Linked DNA regions of Salinivibrio kushneri. The protein of the gene in region 1 interacts with the protein of each later gene in a pairwise test. Links are inferred from orthologs where the notes say so. Each region holds a gene or a part of one and is shown in the gene's direction. Other genes may lie near its edges. The genes, in order: sucA and N8M53_RS01150.

Region 1 (9,259 bases):
ACTTCACCGTAGAGCAGGATATAACAGACTTCTAAATAATCAGCGTTATTGGCAAGTTGATCTATCGGGTAACCGCGGTGCAGCAATACGCCGGCTGCGCCATCGATGTAGGTGATTTGCGAGTTGCATGAACCTGTTGCGACAAAACCAGGATCAAAGGTGAAATAGCCTTCGTTTACCAGCTGGCGCACATCAATGACTTCTGGACCGACGGTGCCCTCGATAATCGGCAGTTCGATTGGTGCTTTCCCTTCAATGTGTAGGGTAGCTTTCTTCTCTGCCATAACAATCTCCTTTGTTATTTTATAATCCCATCCAGGATACGGACTCGACCGTTGTACCGATCGACCCTAATGATGTCAATTTTTAACCTATCGATGTGTGCGTCAGTTAATAACTTATTTGCAATGCGAGTTAAATATCTGTTGTGAGATTCCGGTCAATTTTGTGCGTTTGTAATTGTCTGTTACGCCACGTATACTTTTTCGAGGTCTCTGGGCAAATCAGTATCCTAGGGCGTTTAGGGGCTCAAACACCTTTCCTAACTGACGTGATCCATTCGCCAAGAATTGCAGTTATAAGCAATAAGGTACATGAAGCGCGTTACGCAGATGTTGCAGGTCTTACGCTTTGAGTACTGAGGTTCAGAGAGTGTAATAACTATAAATGCTCAATGGAGCTGAGTGGGCAATATCGTGAAAGAAAGAAAGTCAAGACCCGTAAACCTCGACCTCCAGACGATTCGTTTTCCGATAACAGCGATTGCGTCTATATTGCATCGAGTGGCAGGTGTCATCACCTTTGTCTCGATCGCCATCCTCCTATGGCTGCTTAGCCTCTCTCTCTCTTCTCCTGATGGATTCCAATCCGCTGCTGCGATTGTCGATAGCTTTTTCGTCAAACTGATCCTTTGGGGTATTTTGACCGCGCTTGCTTATCACATTGTCGGTGGCATCCGTCACTTAATCCAAGACATGGGTTATTTTGAAGAGCTTGAGTCAGGCGCGCAAAGTGCGCAGGTTGCATTTGTTATCACCGGCGTATTGTCTGTGTTGGCGGGGGTTTTAGTATGGTAACGAAAAACATCTCATCGGTCGGGCGCAATGGCGTGCACGACTATGTGCTGATTCGCGCCACTGCGATTCTCATCACACTTTACACACTTTATATGGTCGGTTTTGCCGTTTTTGGCCCTGAGATTACGTATGCCTCATGGACAGCCTTTTTCGGCCAGACCAGTACCAAAGTCTTTACCATGTTAGCCCTGGTCTCCGTGCTGATTCACGGCTGGATCGGAATGTGGCAAGTATTGACTGACTATATTAAGCCAGCCTTGCTGCGTGGCATGTTGCAACTTGGCGTTGTGGCGATGCTACTGATCTACGTTTTCGCCGGTTTCTTTGTATTGTGGGGTGTGTAAGTGAGTATTCCAGTTCGCGAATTTGACGCAATTGTTATTGGCGCAGGCGGTGCAGGTATGCGCGCCGCACTGCAAATATCTGAGCAGGGCCTAACTTGTGCACTGTTATCGAAAGTGTTTCCAACCCGCTCCCACACCGTGTCTGCGCAGGGCGGTATTACGGTAGCACTGGGTAACTCGCACAAAGATAACTGGCAGTGGCACATGTACGACACGGTGAAAGGGTCAGACTACATTGGTGACCAAGACGCCATTGAGTACATGTGTAAAACGGGCCCGCAATCAGTGATTGAGCTAGAGAAGATGGGGTTACCTTTTTCTCGGTTTGAGAATGGGTCCATTTATCAGCGTCCGTTTGGCGGCCAGTCTAAAGAGTTTGGTGGCGAGCAAGCTGCACGCACCGCGGCGGCGGCTGACCGAACCGGGCACGCACTGCTGCACACCTTGTATCAGCAAAATATTAAAAACAAGACCACCATCTTCTCTGAATGGTATGCGCTTGACTTGGTGAAAAACCAAGACGGTGTGATTGTTGGTGCGACCGCCATGTGTATGGAAACGGGCGAGATTTGCTACTTTAAGTCTAAGGCAACTGTGCTGGCGACAGGGGGAGCGGGTCGTATCTATCAGTCAACCACCAATGCTCACATCAATACCGGTGATGGCGTGGGTATGGCGCTGCGCGCCGGCGTGCCCATGCAAGACATGGAAATGTGGCAATTCCACCCCACAGGCATTGCTGGAGCGGGCGTATTGGTCACAGAAGGTTGCCGTGGCGAAGGCGGTTATCTGCTCAATAAAGATGGTGAGCGCTTTATGGAGCGTTACGCCCCCAATGTAAAAGATTTGGCAGGGCGTGACGTGGTGGCGCGTTCGATGATGATCGAGATTCGAGAAGGGCGTGGCTGTGACGGCCCATGGGGTCCACACCTCAAACTGAAGCTCGATCACCTTGGCAAAGATGTGCTCGAGTCTCGTCTACCCGGTATCCTTGACTTGTCGCGTACCTTTGCGCACGTCGATCCTATCAAAGAACCGATTCCGGTGATCCCAACCTGTCACTACATGATGGGGGGCATTCCAACACAAGTGTCTGGCCAAGCAATCAAGCAAGACCCGCTCGGCAATGACATTGAAGTACAAGGTTTGTTTGCCTGTGGCGAGATTGCGAGTGTTTCTGTTCACGGTGCCAACCGCTTGGGCGGCAACTCATTGCTCGACTTGGTTGTGTTTGGACGCGCGACCGGCCTGCATCTTGGCGAGACACTCGCTGCGCAGGTAGAAGCGCGCGATGCGAGCGAGTCAGATATTGAGGCGTCACTGGCGCGTGTTAATCGTTGGAATAGCACCCAGCAGGGTGAAGACCCGGTTGAGATCCGCAAAGATTTGCAGGCTTGTATGCAAGAAAACTTCTCTGTGTTCCGAGAAGGCGAGGCGATGGAAAAAGGACTGAAAGAGCTGAAGGAAATTCGTGAACGCCTTAAGTCGGCGCGTCTTGATGACACGTCAACCGAGTTCAACACCCAGCGTGTCGAATGTTTGGAGCTGGAGAATTTGATGGAAACCGCATACTCAACAGCGGTATCAGCTCATTATCGTACTGAAAGTCGTGGCGCACATGCGCGTTTCGACTACCAAGATCGCGATGATGAGAACTGGCTATGCCACTCCATCTATAACCCAGAAACCGAAGCTATGTCGAAGCGCGACGTCAACATGGCGCCAGTGCACCGTGAGGCTTTCCCACCGAAAGTCCGCAGTTACTAAGGGGGTCGAGAACGATGAATGTTAAGTTTTCTATCTATCGCTACAACCCAGATGTAGACAATGCGCCATACATGAAAGACTACACGCTGGATGTGCCTGAAGGGTCTGACATGATGCTGCTGGATGCACTCATTCAGCTTAAAGAGCAGGATCCAACACTGGCTTTTCGTCGCTCGTGCCGCGAAGGTGTCTGTGGCTCTGATGGCGTCAACATGAACGGGAAAAATGGTCTTGCGTGTATTACGCCACTATCCTCACTGATGGATAAGTCGGAAATCGTGATTCGTCCATTACCAGGCTTACCGGTTGTGCGTGACCTCATTATCGATATGGGGCAGTTCTATGAGAACTATGAGCGCGTCAAACCTTACCTGATGAACGATGAAACGCCACCTTCGCGCGAGAACCTACAAGCGCCGGAAGATCGCGCTGAACTAGACGGTTTGTATGAGTGCATCATGTGTGCATGTTGTAGTACCGCATGTCCTTCATTTTGGTGGAACCCTGACAAATTTGTCGGCCCAGCCGGTTTGCTTGCTGCATATCGCTGGTTGGCGGATAGCCGTGATACAGCGACCGAAGAGCGGTTATCTGATCTAGACGACGCTTTTAGTGTCTTCCGTTGCCACGGGATCATGAACTGTGTCAGTGTATGTCCAAAGGGACTGAACCCAACTAAGGCAATTGGGCACATCAAGTCTATGCTGATTCAGCGCGGCGTTTAAAACGCACAACCAATAACGTAGATAAAAATGCCCCGTCCTCGGACGGGGCTTAATAACAGGTAACCCGGCCTCAGACCGGTGTTTGGATAAATAACTAGTGGTTAAGGGATAACAATGCAAAATGGCGTGATGAAGGCTTGGATAGAGTCTTCTCATTTGGCTGGCGCCAATGCAACGTACGTAGAAGATCTCTACGAAATGTACCTCAGTGACCCGGAGTTAGTTGATCAAGAATGGAGAGCGGTCTTCGACCAGCTACCAGTGGTGAGTGACACCGCGGTAGAACAACCCCACTCTCGTGTTCGTGATTACTTTCGACGCTTAGCTACCGATACATCGCGTGCAAGTGCTTCAGTCAATGATCCAGACGTAGACGCGAAACAAGTTAAAGTTCTCCAACTTATCAATGCTTTCCGTTTCCGCGGCCACCAACAGGCCAGCCTAGATCCTCTCGGATTATGGAAACGTAAACCTGTACCTGATCTGTCGCCTGCTTTTCACTCTCTCAATGAGCAGGATTTCAACGAAACCTTCAATGTCGGCTCATTTGCGATTGGCAAAGACAGTATGCAATTGGGTGAGCTGTATGATGCACTGGAAAAGACCTACTGTGGGTCTATCGGTGCTGAATACATGCACATCACCGATACCGAAGAAAAACGTTGGATCCAAGGTCGTTTGGAGTCTGTGGTTGGTCAGCCGCAGTTTACCGAGCAAGAGAAACTGACCTTTTTGGAAGAGCTGACAGCGGCCGAGGGGCTTGAGCGCTATCTGGGCGCCAAGTTCCCAGGTGCCAAGCGATTCTCTCTTGAAGGTGGGGACTCTCTGATCCCGATGCTCAAAGAGCTGATTCGCCACGCAGGTAGCGAAGGCGCAAGAGAAGTAGTTGTGGGGATGGCTCACCGTGGCCGCCTCAACGTGCTGGTTAATGTGCTAGGTAAAAAACCTTCTGAGCTGTTCGATGAGTTTGCGGGTAAGCAAGACGAGAGTTGGGGCACTGGCGATGTGAAGTATCACCAGGGTTTTTCATCTGACTTCGCGACACCGGGCGGTGATGTGCATCTTGCCTTGGCGTTTAACCCATCGCACCTTGAAATTGTCAATCCAGTGGTGATGGGGTCAGTACGTGCTCGTCAAGACCGTTTGGAAGATAATACAGGGTCAAGTGTGCTGCCGATCACCATTCATGGTGATGCCTCTATTGCGGGCCAAGGGGTGGTTCAAGAGACCTTTAATATGTCTCAGGCGCGAGGCTTCCAAGTCGGCGGCACCGTGCGCATCGTGGTCAATAACCAAATCGGTTTTACCACGTCAAACCCAGCTGACTCGCGCTCGACGCAATACTGTACTGACATCGCCAAGATGGTGCAGGCACCGATTTTCCATGTGAATGCGGACGATCCTGAGGCGGTTGCCTTTGTATCGCGCTTGGCGCTCGATTTTCGCAATGAGTTTAAGCGTGATGTGGTCATTGACTTGGTTTGTTACCGTCGCCACGGCCACAACGAAGCGGATGAGCCCAACGCGACTCAGCCGATGATGTACCAAAAGATCAAAAAGCATCCTACTCCGCGTAAGCTTTATGCCGATGTACTGGATCAACAAGGCGTTGCGAACCTCGAAAAAGCCACTGAGATGATCAATGAGTATCGTGATCTTCTTGATAGTGGTGAGTGTGTGGTGAAAGAGTGGCGCCCAATGGTGTTACATTCTGTCGACTGGACGCCCTATCTAGGCCACGATTGGACGGTAGAGTGGGCGAATAAGTTCGATGCGAAGCGCCTGAAAGAGCTGGGCCATCGCATTTGCCAGTTGCCGGATAGCCATAAACTCCACAGCCGTGTTGCCAAGCTCTACAAAGATCGCAAAGCGATGGTAGAAGGCGAAAAGATGGTTGATTGGGGGATGGCAGAAACCTTGGCTTATGCCACCTTGGTTGATGATGGCAAACGTATCCGCATTACCGGTCAAGACTCAGGCCGCGGCACCTTCTTCCACCGTCATGCGGTGCTTCACAACCAAGAAGATGGCAGCACGTATTTGCCACTTGCGAATATCCATGACAAACAAGGACCATTCGAGATCTTCGATTCCGTATTATCGGAAGAAGCGGTACTGGCGTTTGAGTACGGCTACGCCACCGCTGAGCCAGGCGGTTTAACCGTGTGGGAAGCACAATTTGGTGACTTCGGCAATGGTGCGCAAGTGGTGATTGATCAGTTCATCAGCTCTGGTGAACAAAAATGGCGCCGGATGTGCGGCCTGACCATGCTGTTGCCGCATGGCTATGAAGGGCAGGGCCCCGAGCACTCGTCAGCACGTTTAGAGCGATATCTGCAACTGTGTGCTGAGCAAAACATGCAAGTTGTGGTGCCTTCAAGCCCTGCGCAGGTTTATCACATGTTGCGCCGGCAAGTGGTGCGCCCCATGCGTCGTCCTTTGATCGTTATGTCACCAAAATCGCTGTTACGTCACCCGTTGTGTGTGTCTAACTTGGAAGATCTGACCGATGGTGACTTCATGCCTGCCATTGGCGAGATGGATGACCTTGAGCCAAGCAAAGTGAAACGCGTCGTGATGTGCTCGGGCAAAGTCTATTATGATTTGCTACAAGCACGCCGAGAGCAAGAAATTGATGATGTTGCCATTATCCGTATTGAGCAGCTTTATCCATTCCCTCTGGATGCGGTTAAAGACGCGATTGCGCCTTATAGCAATGCGAAAGACTTTGTTTGGTGCCAAGAAGAGCCACAAAACCAAGGGGCTTGGTACAGCAGCCAGCACAACTTCCGTGCAGCCTTACCCAAAGATGCCACGTTAACCTATGCCGGACGCTCGGCATCGGCATCACCAGCGGTAGGTTATATGTCTGTACACCAGAAACAACAAAAAGCGTTAGTTCAAGACGCTCTGACCCTAAAGTAAGAACTAGAACATTAAGGATAAATACGATATGACAATCGAAATTCTGGTTCCCGATTTACCCGAATCTGTGGCTGACGCAACCATTGCCACATGGCACAAACAGCCAGGTGACTCGGTAACCCGTGACGAAGTACTGGTTGATATTGAAACAGATAAGGTCGTGCTGGAAGTGCCTGCCCCCGCTGATGGGGTGCTGGAATCCATCATTGAAGATGAAGGGTCAACCGTATTAGCGAAACAAGCTATTGCGAAAATTAAAGAAGGTGCCGTCGCAGGCGAGCCAACCAAAGATGTCCCGGCGCAATCAGAGTCCTCACCGGACAAGCGTCATACGGCTTCTCTTGAGGAGGAGACGAATGATGCATTAAGCCCAGCCGTGCGCCGTCTGCTTGCGGAGCATGACCTCTCTGCTGACGCAGTGAAAGGCACAGGTGTGGGTGGACGCATCACGCGAGAAGATGTTGAAGCACACCTTAAGAGTCAGCCTGAGCAGGGTGAGCAAAAAGCACAAAGCCAAGATGTGCCACCCGTGGCTGAACGCGGTGAGAAGCGTGTGCCGATGACGCGCTTGCGTAAACGTGTTGCTGAGCGCTTGTTAGAGGCGAAAAATAGCACTGCGATGCTCACTACGTTCAATGAAGTGAATATGAAGCCCATCATGGATCTGCGCAAGCAATATCGTGACAGCTTCGAAGAGCGTCATGACATCCGCCTCGGCTTTATGTCTTTCTATGTGAAAGCGGTCGTAGAGGCCTTGAAACGTTACCCAGAGGTTAATGCGTCCATCGACGGTGATGACATCGTTTATCATAACTATTTCGATGTCAGCATGGCCGTATCCACACCGCGTGGTCTGGTGACGCCTGTGCTTCGCGACTGCGACAAACTAGGCTTTGCGGACATTGAAAAGGGCATTCGCGAGCTGGCGATCAAAGGTCGTGATGGGAAGCTTACCGTTGATGAACTGACAGGCGGTAACTTTACCCTAACTAATGGCGGTGTATTTGGCTCATTGATGTCAACACCGATCATTAACCCACCTCAAGCGGCCATTCTCGGCATGCACAAGATCCAAGACCGCCCGATGGCGGTGGATGGCAAGGTAGAAATCTTGCCGATGATGTACCTGGCGCTTTCTTATGATCACCGTTTGATTGACGGTCGTGAGTCAGTAGGCTTCTTGGTGACCATCAAAGAACTTCTAGAAGACCCAACACGTCTGCTTCTGGACGTTTAATGGCTTTCCCTCGTGTTGGCGGGGGCGGTCATTTTGAGGGGACGGAGGTCCCCTCATTTGGAAAGCACAAATACACAATAATGGACACTAACACGGATAGAACATCATGAATCTGCACGAATATCAGTCAAAGCAGCTGTTCGCTGAATATGGTCTACCAGTTTCAGAGGGCTATGCTTGCGATACTCCACAAGAAGCTGCTGAAGCAGCCGATAAAATTGGCGGAAACAAATGGGTAGTAAAATGCCAAGTCCACGCAGGTGGCCGTGGTAAAGCGGGTGGCGTAAAACTAGCCAACTCCAAAGAAGAAATCCGCGAGTTTGCGCAACAATGGCTAGGTAAAAACCTGGTTACCTTTCAAACCGACGAAAACGGTCAGCCAGTAAGCAAAATTTTGGTTGAATCATGCACGGATATTGCCAAAGAGCTTTATCTGGGTGCCGTTGTCGATCGCGGTTCTCGTCGTGTTGTCTTCATGGCGTCGACGGAAGGCGGTGTTGAAATCGAGAAGGTGGCGGAAGAAACCCCTGAGCTTATCCATAAAGCATCGATTGATCCGCTCGTTGGGCCTCAGCCATACCAAGGCCGTCAACTGGCGTTTAAGCTGGGTCTAGAAGGCGAACAAATCAAGCAGTTCACCAAGATCTTCGTTGGCATCGGCCAGTTGTTTTTGGACAAAGATGTTGCTCTGGTCGAAGTTAATCCGTTAGTGATCACTGACCAAGGCAACCTGCACTGTTTGGACGCTAAATTGGCGATTGATAGCAACGCTGTTTACCGCCAGCCAAAAGTTCGAGCAATGCATGACCCCAGCCAAGAAGACGAGCGTGAAGCGCACGCCGCACAGTGGGAACTCAACTATGTTGCGCTCGATGGCAATATTGGCTGCATGGTTAACGGTGCGGGCCTTGCAATGGGCACCATGGACATTGTTAATTTGCACGGTGGCAGTCCGGCCAACTTCCTCGATGTGGGTGGCGGCGCGACCAAAGAGCGTGTAACAGAAGCGTTTAAAATCATTCTGTCTGACAGCAACGTAAAGGCTGTCTTGGTGAATATCTTCGGCGGTATCGTGCGCTGCGACTTGATCGCAGATGGCATTATTGGCGCAGTCGAAGAAGTTGGCGTTAAAGTTCCAGTGGTCGTCCGCCTCGAGGGAAATAATGCTGATGTAGGTGCCAAGAA
Region 2 (8,839 bases), 700 kb from region 1 along the record:
TCTTCTGTCGCTTCGCGAACGTCAACCACTTCCACAGAGAAAGACAGGGTTTGACCGGCTAGCATGTGGTTAGCGTCAACTACCACTTCTTCACCATCAACTTCAGTCACTTCGACCGGGATTTGGCCTTGGTCCGTTTCTGCCATAAAGCGCATGCCCACTTCTACTTGGTCTACGCCTTGGAATACGTTAGCCGGTACGCGTTGTACCATGGCTTCTTGGTAATCGCCATAGGCTTCGTCTGGGCCTACAGTCACGTCAAAGCTCTCACCTTTTTCGCGGCCTTCCAGCGCGTTCTCAAGACCTACAATCAGGTTACGATGACCGTGCAGGTATTGGAGAGGCTCTTGTGCTGTTGATTCGTCAACAAGTGCACCATCTTCATTTTTTACTTGGTAAGCCAGGCTGACTACCACATCTTTTGCAATTTTCATGCTCGCTCCGAGACCGGAAGGTAAATGGACTGCCGATGATAACGGATCCCCTACTCCGGTTTAAAGATCCCAATGACATTCTCTGCTGACTCGGCACCAGAGTGTGACTGCTGTGCCGAATCAGGCAACCGACTATCATGATAATCGCAGCTGACACATTCTACTTTGTCAATATTATTTTCGCGCCATACTCGTAACGTATCGAGTTGTTGACACGCTGGGCATGCTGCCCCAGCAATGAAACGTTTTTTCACTTCAACACCTTACTCATCTCGGTTCCAACTTTGGTGCCGCTCACTGTCACCACGCATTTCTCGGTCAAAAATTTCTTCCAACTCTTTGCGTGCTTCTTTCACTCGGGAGGCCGTCGCCAAGTCTTCGCTGTGTTGCGGCAATAGATCTTGCAATACCCGCATATCCAACTTACGGAATAAAATTTCGGCTCGCTTGGCTTTATACGGATGCATACCCAGTGACTCTAGCGTCTGCCGCCCCAGTTCAAGTGCGCCCAAAAAGGTTTCACGCGAGAACTGGTCAACGCCCTGCGCCATCAATTGATAAGCCTCTACACGGCTCCGCGCCCGTGCCATTACCTTTAAGTTAGGGAAATGGCGCGCACAAAGATCAACAATCTCCATCACCTCGTCAGGCGAATCGGTACAAATCACAATCGCTTCTGCGGTATGCGCACCGGCCGCCCGTAATAAGTCGAGCTGGGTTGCGTCGCCATAATACACTTCATAGCCAAAGCGACGTAGCAGCTTAATTTGTGTCGGATCACGTTCCAATATGGTTACGCCAATTTTGTTAGCGAACATCAAACGCCCTACCACCTGACCAAAGCGACCAAAACCGGCAATGATCACGCGCGCATCAGCTTGCTCAAACTGTCCTTGGGGCGGCGCTTCCTCTGGCTCGTTGAACGTGCGGGCAAACCAGCGCTGTTGAAGCGTCAGCATTAAAGGCGTCGTCATCATTGATAAGCTCACCACCACCAACAAAAATGCATTCAATGGCTGGTCGAGTAACCCTTGGCTGCGCGCGGCAGTAAAAATAACAAACGCAAACTCCCCGCCTTGGCTAAGCAACACCGCCATTTGACTACGTGCCTTTGGCGCCACGCCAAACAGACGCGCCAACCCGTAAAGCAATATGGTTTTTGCAAAAATTAACGCTGCCACCGTGCCTAAAATTGCGAGGGGATAATCGAGCAATAAGCCGAGATCAACGGTCATCCCCACCGCAATAAAGAACAGCCCGAGCAACAAACCTTTGAAAGGCTCAATCGCGGTTTCTAGCTCATGACGGTATTCACTTTCAGCAAGCAATACGCCCGCAAGAAACGCCCCGAGCGCCATCGATAAGCCCAATGCTTGCATGGCCAGGGCAATACCAATCACCAAGGCCAACGAGGTCACGGTAAATAGCTCGGTGACACCGCTCATGGCCACTAAACGAAACAGCGGGCGCAGCAGGAAATGACCGCCTACCAGCAAAATACCGATACCGACAAACATCCATAATACGTCGAGCCAGCTACCGGCACTGCCACCGGCAAGCGCAGGGATCATCGCGAGCATCGGGATTACCGCAATGTCTTGGAAGAGCAAGACCGCAAAGCCTGACTGTCCGGTTTCGCTGCGCATTAGGCGTTGATCTTCGATAATTTTCATCGCAATCGCGGTAGAAGAAAGCGCCAGGCCAACTCCAATCACTAATGATTGGGAAAGGGTTAAGCCTGTCATCATACATACCACACCAATGGCGAACGCGGTGAGTACCACCTGACTGCCCCCAAGCCCGATAATCGGTCGGCGCATTTGCAGCAACTTTTTCGGGTTCAGCTCCAGACCAATCAAAAACAGCAGCAGCACCACGCCAAATTCCGCAAAATGGAGAATCGCATCCACATCACGGACCAGACCCAGCCCCCAAGGCCCGATCACTATGCCTGCCAGCAAATAACCGAGGACAGAGCCCATGCCCAAGCGCTGTGCCAACGGAACCGCAATCACCGCGGCCAATAAAAAGACAAAAGCCACCGATAAGAGGTTGTTATCCATCCTCTCCTCCTTGTTGCGCCAATGGATCGGCGAGCCAATCGGCGTAAATCTCGGCAAACGCATCGCGATCGGCATCGCCAACGCGACGTGCCCAGTGCAACACCAACGGCGGGATCCAATACATCCGACATAATGAGGCGGTTAACTCAAAGGGTTGCAATAACTCGGCCATCGAATATTTATTGTAACCTTGCTGGCTAAACGCTTCGGCCGCACCGCCAGTGGTCACCACAAAACGACAGGTTTTACCGGCCAACGCATCCCCGCCTTGTCCATGAGCAAACCCTTTCCCTAACACCACATCTATCCACTCTTTTAACAATGCCGGACAGGAATACATTTGCAGTGGATGCTGAAAGACCAACACATCGGCGTCAGTGACCAACGCACGCTCATGATGCACGTCCACCACAAAATCAGGGTATGCGGCGTAAATATCATGGACTGTGACATGGGACAACGGCGTAATGGCCTCAATTAAGCGACGATTGGCAACAGATTCATCGGGGTCGGGGTGAGCAAAAATCACCAGTACCTTGGGAAGAGAGGGGCTTTCAGCCTTATCTCGGGGCATAGGCTTCCTTGTCGTTATGATTATTGTAAGAACGCAATCTGTTCATTTGTTCCATGTTTTTAACTTTAACACACAAATATGCCCCGTCTGTGTCTGACCAGTGGGATGACGCGGTAGAATTTGGCAATCCCCGTATCAAGCTGGTATAACGACCGCGCAACCATGCGCATCCATCAACCCGAGACAGACTGAGAAATCATGATTCGCTTCTCCGACATTCAACTGCTTCGTGGTGGTAAGCCCCTGCTTGACCACACTTCTGCCACTATTTCGCCAGGCGACAAAGTCGGTTTGGTGGGAAAAAATGGCTGTGGCAAATCTAGCCTGTTTGCATTGCTGCGCCATCAATTATCGTTGGATGCCGGCAATTGTGACTATCCGAGTCAGTGGCAGGTAGCATGGGTGGCGCAAGAAACCCCGGCACTCGACAAAAGCGCACTTGAATACGTCATTGATGGCGATAGCGAATACCGCGAGCTACAGCAAGCCTTACGCGACGCCGAAACCCGTGATGATGGTAATGCGGTAGCGATGTTGCACGACAAATTGGATGCCATTGGTGGTTATACCATTGAAGCACGCGCTGCGAGTCTGCTTGATGGTTTGGGCTTTAGCCAACCACAAATCCACTGGTCACTCACCCAATTCTCAGGTGGCTGGCGAATGCGGCTGAACTTAGCACAAGCGCTATTATGCCGCTCTGATCTGCTGTTGCTGGATGAACCCACCAACCACCTAGATCTCGATGCGGTGATGTGGCTGGAAAAATGGCTACAGCAATATCCAGGGACCTTGGTGTTGATCTCTCACGACCGGGACTTTTTGGATCCTGTCGTCAACCGTATTATTCATATTGAGCACCAACAGCTTAATGAATATACGGGTAATTATTCCGACTTTGAACAAATGCGCGCGCAAAAATTGGCTCAACAACAGGCGCAGTACGAAAAGCAACAAAAGCAAATTAACCACATGCAATCGTATATTGATCGCTTTCGCTACAAAGCGACCAAAGCCCGTCAAGCGCAAAGTCGGATTAAAGCCCTTGAGCGGATGGAGAAGGTATTGCCCGCGCAATACGATAACCCATTTAGTTTTACCTTCTTCACCCCGGATGCCTTACCCACACCGATTTTGATGATGGACAAGGTGGCGGCTGGTTATGATAAGACCCCCATTATTGAAAACATTCGCCTTAACCTGGTGCCGGGGGCGCGCATTGGCTTACTAGGGCGCAATGGTGCGGGTAAATCAACCCTGATTAAACTGCTCGCGGGTAGCCTACCCGCCATGGCCGGTGAATTAACCTATTCACAAGGGGTGAAAATTGGCTATTTTGCCCAACACCAACTTGATACGTTGCGGATCGACGATACGCCACTTCAGCACCTAAACCGGTTAGCCCCTACCACTGCTGAGCAAACCTTGCGTGATTTTCTCGGCCGGTTTGGCTTTCAAGGCGACAAGGCGCTCGAGCCCATCGGCCCCTTTTCTGGAGGCGAAAAAGCCCGCTTGGTGCTCGCTTTGCTGGTGTGGCAAAAACCGAACCTACTGCTACTCGATGAGCCCACTAACCACCTTGACCTGGATATGCGCCAAGCATTAACGCTGGCTTTACAGTCCTACGAGGGCGCGATGGTGATTGTCAGTCACGATCGCTTTTTGCTGCGCGCCACTACCGATGACTTGTACTTGGTCGACAATGGCGCAGTGCTACCCTTTGATGGAGACTTGAACGATTATCATCGCTGGCTGACCGATCAACAGCGTGCTGATCGCGCTGAGAGCAAAAAACAAGCGGCCGCGGAGAAAACAGCACCGCAACAAACCCAAGTGGATCGCAAAGCGCAAAAACGCCGCGATGCCGAATTACGCAAGCAAACGGCGCCTTTGCGGAAAAAAATTGACAATCTCGACACACAGATAGAACAACTCTCTGCCATTATCAGTGACGCGGAAAGCCAGTTGGCGGATCCTGAGATTTATCACAGTGATAACAAAGCGCGACTCACGGCGCAATTGCAACGTCAAGCGGATGCCAAATCGACGCTCGAAGAGGTGGAACAAGAATGGATGGAGCGACAAGAAGAGCTGGAAGCCCTGGAGGCGACATTCACTCAAAGCTAACCCCTGGGATGGCGAACCCCGCCGACCTGTGGCAGTTTTGTTTACATCATTATGGCAAGCCAGAGGTGAAACAAGCCTGCCTCAAGCTCCAAGACGAGCACCAAGGTAACGTCAACCTTGCCTTGTTGCTCGCCTGGATTGAGCAACATGGCTACGGCCTTGCCCCCGAGAGCCTGAGCCAACTCAAACACGCGTTGAGCCGATCGGAGCATTTGCTTATTGCCTATCGTCACCTGCGGCGAGATTTGAAGCCGCGGGTCGGCAGTGGACAGTACAAAAAAATGCTTAACTTTGAGCTCAGCTTAGAAAAATTCCAACAGCAGGATTTAGTCGAGGCCCTAAATCGTCAAACCTGGCTCACGGATACCGCCTCTCCTCTCGCCTACTATTGCCGTCAGCTGTCACCATCAGCACGCAACCTATATACATCACTGAGGGTGACGCCCGCCGAGGAAGAGGGAAGTAACCATGATGACACCGTTTAGACCCATTCCCAGTGCACGGAATGCGCACCTACAAACCTTGTTGCCTCGCTTTCTGCGTCGTGCCCCGCTTTTCACCCCTCGCTGGCAGCAATTTGATCTGCCCGATGGCGATTTTGTTGATTTGGCCTGGACACATCAACCGCAACCTGGGCAGCCGATTGTTGTTTTATTCCATGGCTTAGCCGGCAGTTTCGACAGCCCGTATGCCAACGGCTTGCTCGCCGCGTTCCAACGTCAAGGTTGGTGCGGCGTAGTGATGCACTTTCGCAGCTGCAGTGGCCGCCTTAATCGTGCCGCGCGGACCTATCACTCTGGAGAAACCCAAGACGCACGTGCCTTCTTAACCTATTTGCGTGAGACCTATCCAGAGAGTCAAATTGGCGCGGTCGGGGTTTCCTTAGGGGGAAACATGCTGGTACGTTATCTGGCGGACTATCACGATGATCCCATCGTGACCTGTGGTTGCGCAGTGTCACCCCCACTTGACCTAGCCGCGTGCTCGATGCGTATCCAGAAAGGGTTTTCCCGTGTTTATCAAGCCTATTTGTTGCGCTCGATGCGACAAACCCTTGCTGAAAAGCTGACCCGTCATCAGCAAGTCGGCCGGTGGCATGCGGGAGAACGCCCAACGATCAATACGTTGTTTGAGTTCGACCAAACTGTCACTGCCCCGCTTCATGGCTTTGACGATGCACACCATTATTACCGTGCCTGCAGCGGCCTTTCCGTGCTTAATGCCATTAAGACACCGCTGGCCATCATTCATGCCAAAGACGACCCGTTTATGACCGACGCGGTGATCCCAACGTCCCCCTTACCCGCCAATATCGACTACCAACTCACAGAGCATGGCGGCCATGTTGGTTTTGTCACGGGAAGCTGGCGCCAACCTCAGTTGTGGCTTGAGCAAGCGGTGCCCGGCTGGTTAGCGTCTTATTTGCCGCATGAGTCACTGAGCAAGACGGCACGTTAGTGCCATCAAAGGAATCAAAGAGAACCACTGCATTTACTGGTATGATCGGGTAAAATGCGAGCCAATTCACAACATTCGCATCACGCACCCTCGCGTGCCATCCTGAGATAAATAAAAGGTGATGTAGTATGATGGTTCCATGGCAGTCGATTCCCGACGAAACACTGACAGCGTTAATTGAGCACTTTGTATTACGGGAAGGAACCGATTATGGTGAGCAAGAAGTCAGCTTTGCACAAAAAGTTGATGATGTTCGCCAACAATTACAATCCGGAGACGCCGTGATTGTGTATTCCGAGTTGCACGAGACAGTGGATATTCGTCGTAAAGCAGCACTCGGCTCTTAGCATCGCAGTACACGCCGTATCGCGATACAAATTCAGACTGAATGACAGGGCGCGTCATGTCGGCTAAACATCCAATTATTGCGGTTACCGGCTCGTCAGGAGCCGGTACCACCACTACCTCGGAGGCCTTCCGTAAGATGTTCCAGATGATGAACATCAAAGCGGCCTGGCTAGAAGGGGACAGCTTTCACCGTTTTACTCGTCCCGAAATGGACGTGGAGATCCGTAAAGCGCGTGAACAAGGCAAGCATATCAGCTACTTTGGCCCCACCGCCAACGACTTCCCTCGACTAGAGCAGTTTTTTCGTGAGTATGGCGACCAAGGCACGGGAAAATACCGTCGCTATTTACATACCTTTGATGAAGCGGTGCCCTATAACCAAATGCCTGGTACCTTCACACCATGGCAAGACTTGGCCGACAATACCAATGTATTGTTTTACGAGGGATTGCACGGTGGGGTGGTCGACGGTGACGTCAATGTTGCGCAACACGTCGACCTCTTGATAGGTATGGTGCCCATCGTCAACTTAGAGTGGATTCAAAAATTTGTCCGCGATACGCGCGATAGAGGTCACTCTCGTGAAGCGGTGACCGACTCAATTGTGCGCTCAATGGATGATTACTTGCACTATATCACTCCGCAATTTTCTCGCACCCATATCAATTTTCAACGCGTTCCCACGGTAGATACCTCAAACCCATTAAATGCCAAAGGGATCCCGTCTTTGGACGAGAGCTTTGTGGTGATCCGCTTTCGTGGGATGAAAAATGTCGACTTCCCCTACCTGTTGCAGATGATCACTGGGTCGTTTATGTCACGGCATAACACCTTAGTGGTGCCTGGGGGAAAAATGGGCTTTGCGATGGAATTGATTATCCGTCCATTGATCCAACAATTGATAGAAAAAGGCAAGATTGGCTAAGGCGTAGCGCATCCATGATGTATTACTTCTCAAGCCGTGATCTTAGCCACGTTTTTGCCAGATTTTTAGGCGGTTGGCCTAGATCAAAATCAAGAAATCACCAACAAAAAAAGATACACTCTTGTTAACATACAGTGAGCTTGTAGCCCGCGTTCAGACTTCGTATTCTGTGCAATGATCTGATGGGTTACCCCTCAGACAAAGATAGGACGTTGTTGCCGGGCAACACATGCAGAGGAAATAAGTTATATGGTTCCAGGAAAACCTCAAACAGACCCTACACTCGAGTGGTTCCTTTCACATTGTCATATTCATAAGTATCCGTCTAAAAGCACGCTTATCCATGCAGGTGAGAAGGCGGAGACCTTGTATTACATCGTGAAAGGGTCTGTGGCCGTACTGATCAAAGATGAAGAAGGCAAGGAAATGATCCTGTCTTACCTTAACCAAGGTGACTTCATCGGTGAGCTCGGGCTTTTCGAAGAAGACCAAGAGCGCACTGCTTGGGTTCGCGCTAAATCACCGTGTGAAGTGGCAGAAATTTCATTTAAGAAGTTCCGCCAGCTCATCCAAGTTAACCCTGACATCTTAATGCGCCTGTCTTCACAAATGGCGCGTCGTTTGCAGGTAACTAGCCAAAAGGTAGGGGATCTCGCCTTCCTGGACGTCACAGGGCGCATTGCGCAAACCTTGTTGAACTTGGCGAAGCAGCCAGATGCCATGACACACCCTGACGGTATGCAAATTAAGATCACCCGTCAGGAAATTGGCCAAATTGTCGGCTGTTCGCGTGAAACCGTGGGACGTATTCTAAAAATGCTGGAAGAGCAAAACCTCATTTCCGCACACGGTAAAACCATCGTGGTATACGGCACACGCTAATTGCGCCGCTCTCTGTATCACCAACCGA

The links.
Region 2: the proteins of sucA (region 1) and N8M53_RS01150 interact in binary tests that used the Escherichia coli proteins (3 or more experiments, as listed by UniProt). The link is inferred for Salinivibrio kushneri from one-to-one orthologs.

The regions. Positions count from the first base shown.
Region 1 is NZ_CP114588.1:935,210-944,468, forward strand. The notes cover bases 3,648-7,037. They hold sucA (2-oxoglutarate dehydrogenase E1 component), read left to right. Parts: upstream 3,648-4,026; coding sequence 4,027-6,837; downstream 6,838-7,037. Other genes in these bases: N8M53_RS04600 (succinate dehydrogenase iron-sulfur subunit), read left to right, coding at 3,648-3,912; odhB (2-oxoglutarate dehydrogenase complex dihydrolipoyllysine-residue succinyltransferase), read left to right, coding at 6,866-7,037. Outside these bases: N8M53_RS04580 (citrate synthase), read right to left, coding at 1-284; sdhC (succinate dehydrogenase cytochrome b556 subunit), read left to right, coding at 684-1,076; sdhD (succinate dehydrogenase, hydrophobic membrane anchor protein), read left to right, coding at 1,070-1,420; sdhA (succinate dehydrogenase flavoprotein subunit), read left to right, coding at 1,421-3,187; more of N8M53_RS04600, read left to right, coding at 3,202-3,647; more of odhB, read left to right, coding at 7,038-8,074; sucC (ADP-forming succinate--CoA ligase subunit beta), read left to right, coding at 8,181-9,259. UniProt on the Escherichia coli protein: E1 component of the 2-oxoglutarate dehydrogenase (OGDH) complex which catalyzes the decarboxylation of 2-oxoglutarate, the first step in the conversion of 2-oxoglutarate to succinyl-CoA and CO(2).
Region 2 is NZ_CP114588.1:232,863-241,701, reverse strand. What follows is about bases 2,764-5,733. They hold N8M53_RS01150 (ABC transporter ATP-binding protein), read left to right. Parts: upstream 2,764-3,269; coding sequence 3,270-5,198; downstream 5,199-5,733. Other genes in these bases: N8M53_RS01140 (hydrolase), read left to right, coding at 5,667-5,733; N8M53_RS01145 (TIGR02444 family protein), read left to right, coding at 5,207-5,683; kefG (glutathione-regulated potassium-efflux system ancillary protein KefG), read right to left, coding at 2,764-3,071. In the rest of the region: slyD (peptidylprolyl isomerase), read right to left, coding at 1-434; N8M53_RS01165 (YheV family putative zinc ribbon protein), read right to left, coding at 485-688; glutathione-regulated potassium-efflux system protein KefB, read right to left, coding at 698-2,497; more of kefG, read right to left, coding at 2,490-2,763; more of N8M53_RS01140, read left to right, coding at 5,734-6,656; N8M53_RS01135 (YheU family protein), read left to right, coding at 6,785-7,003; N8M53_RS01130 (phosphoribulokinase), read left to right, coding at 7,060-7,929; cAMP-activated global transcriptional regulator CRP, read left to right, coding at 8,179-8,811. UniProt on the Escherichia coli protein: Genetic data indicate it may be involved in ribosome assembly or function.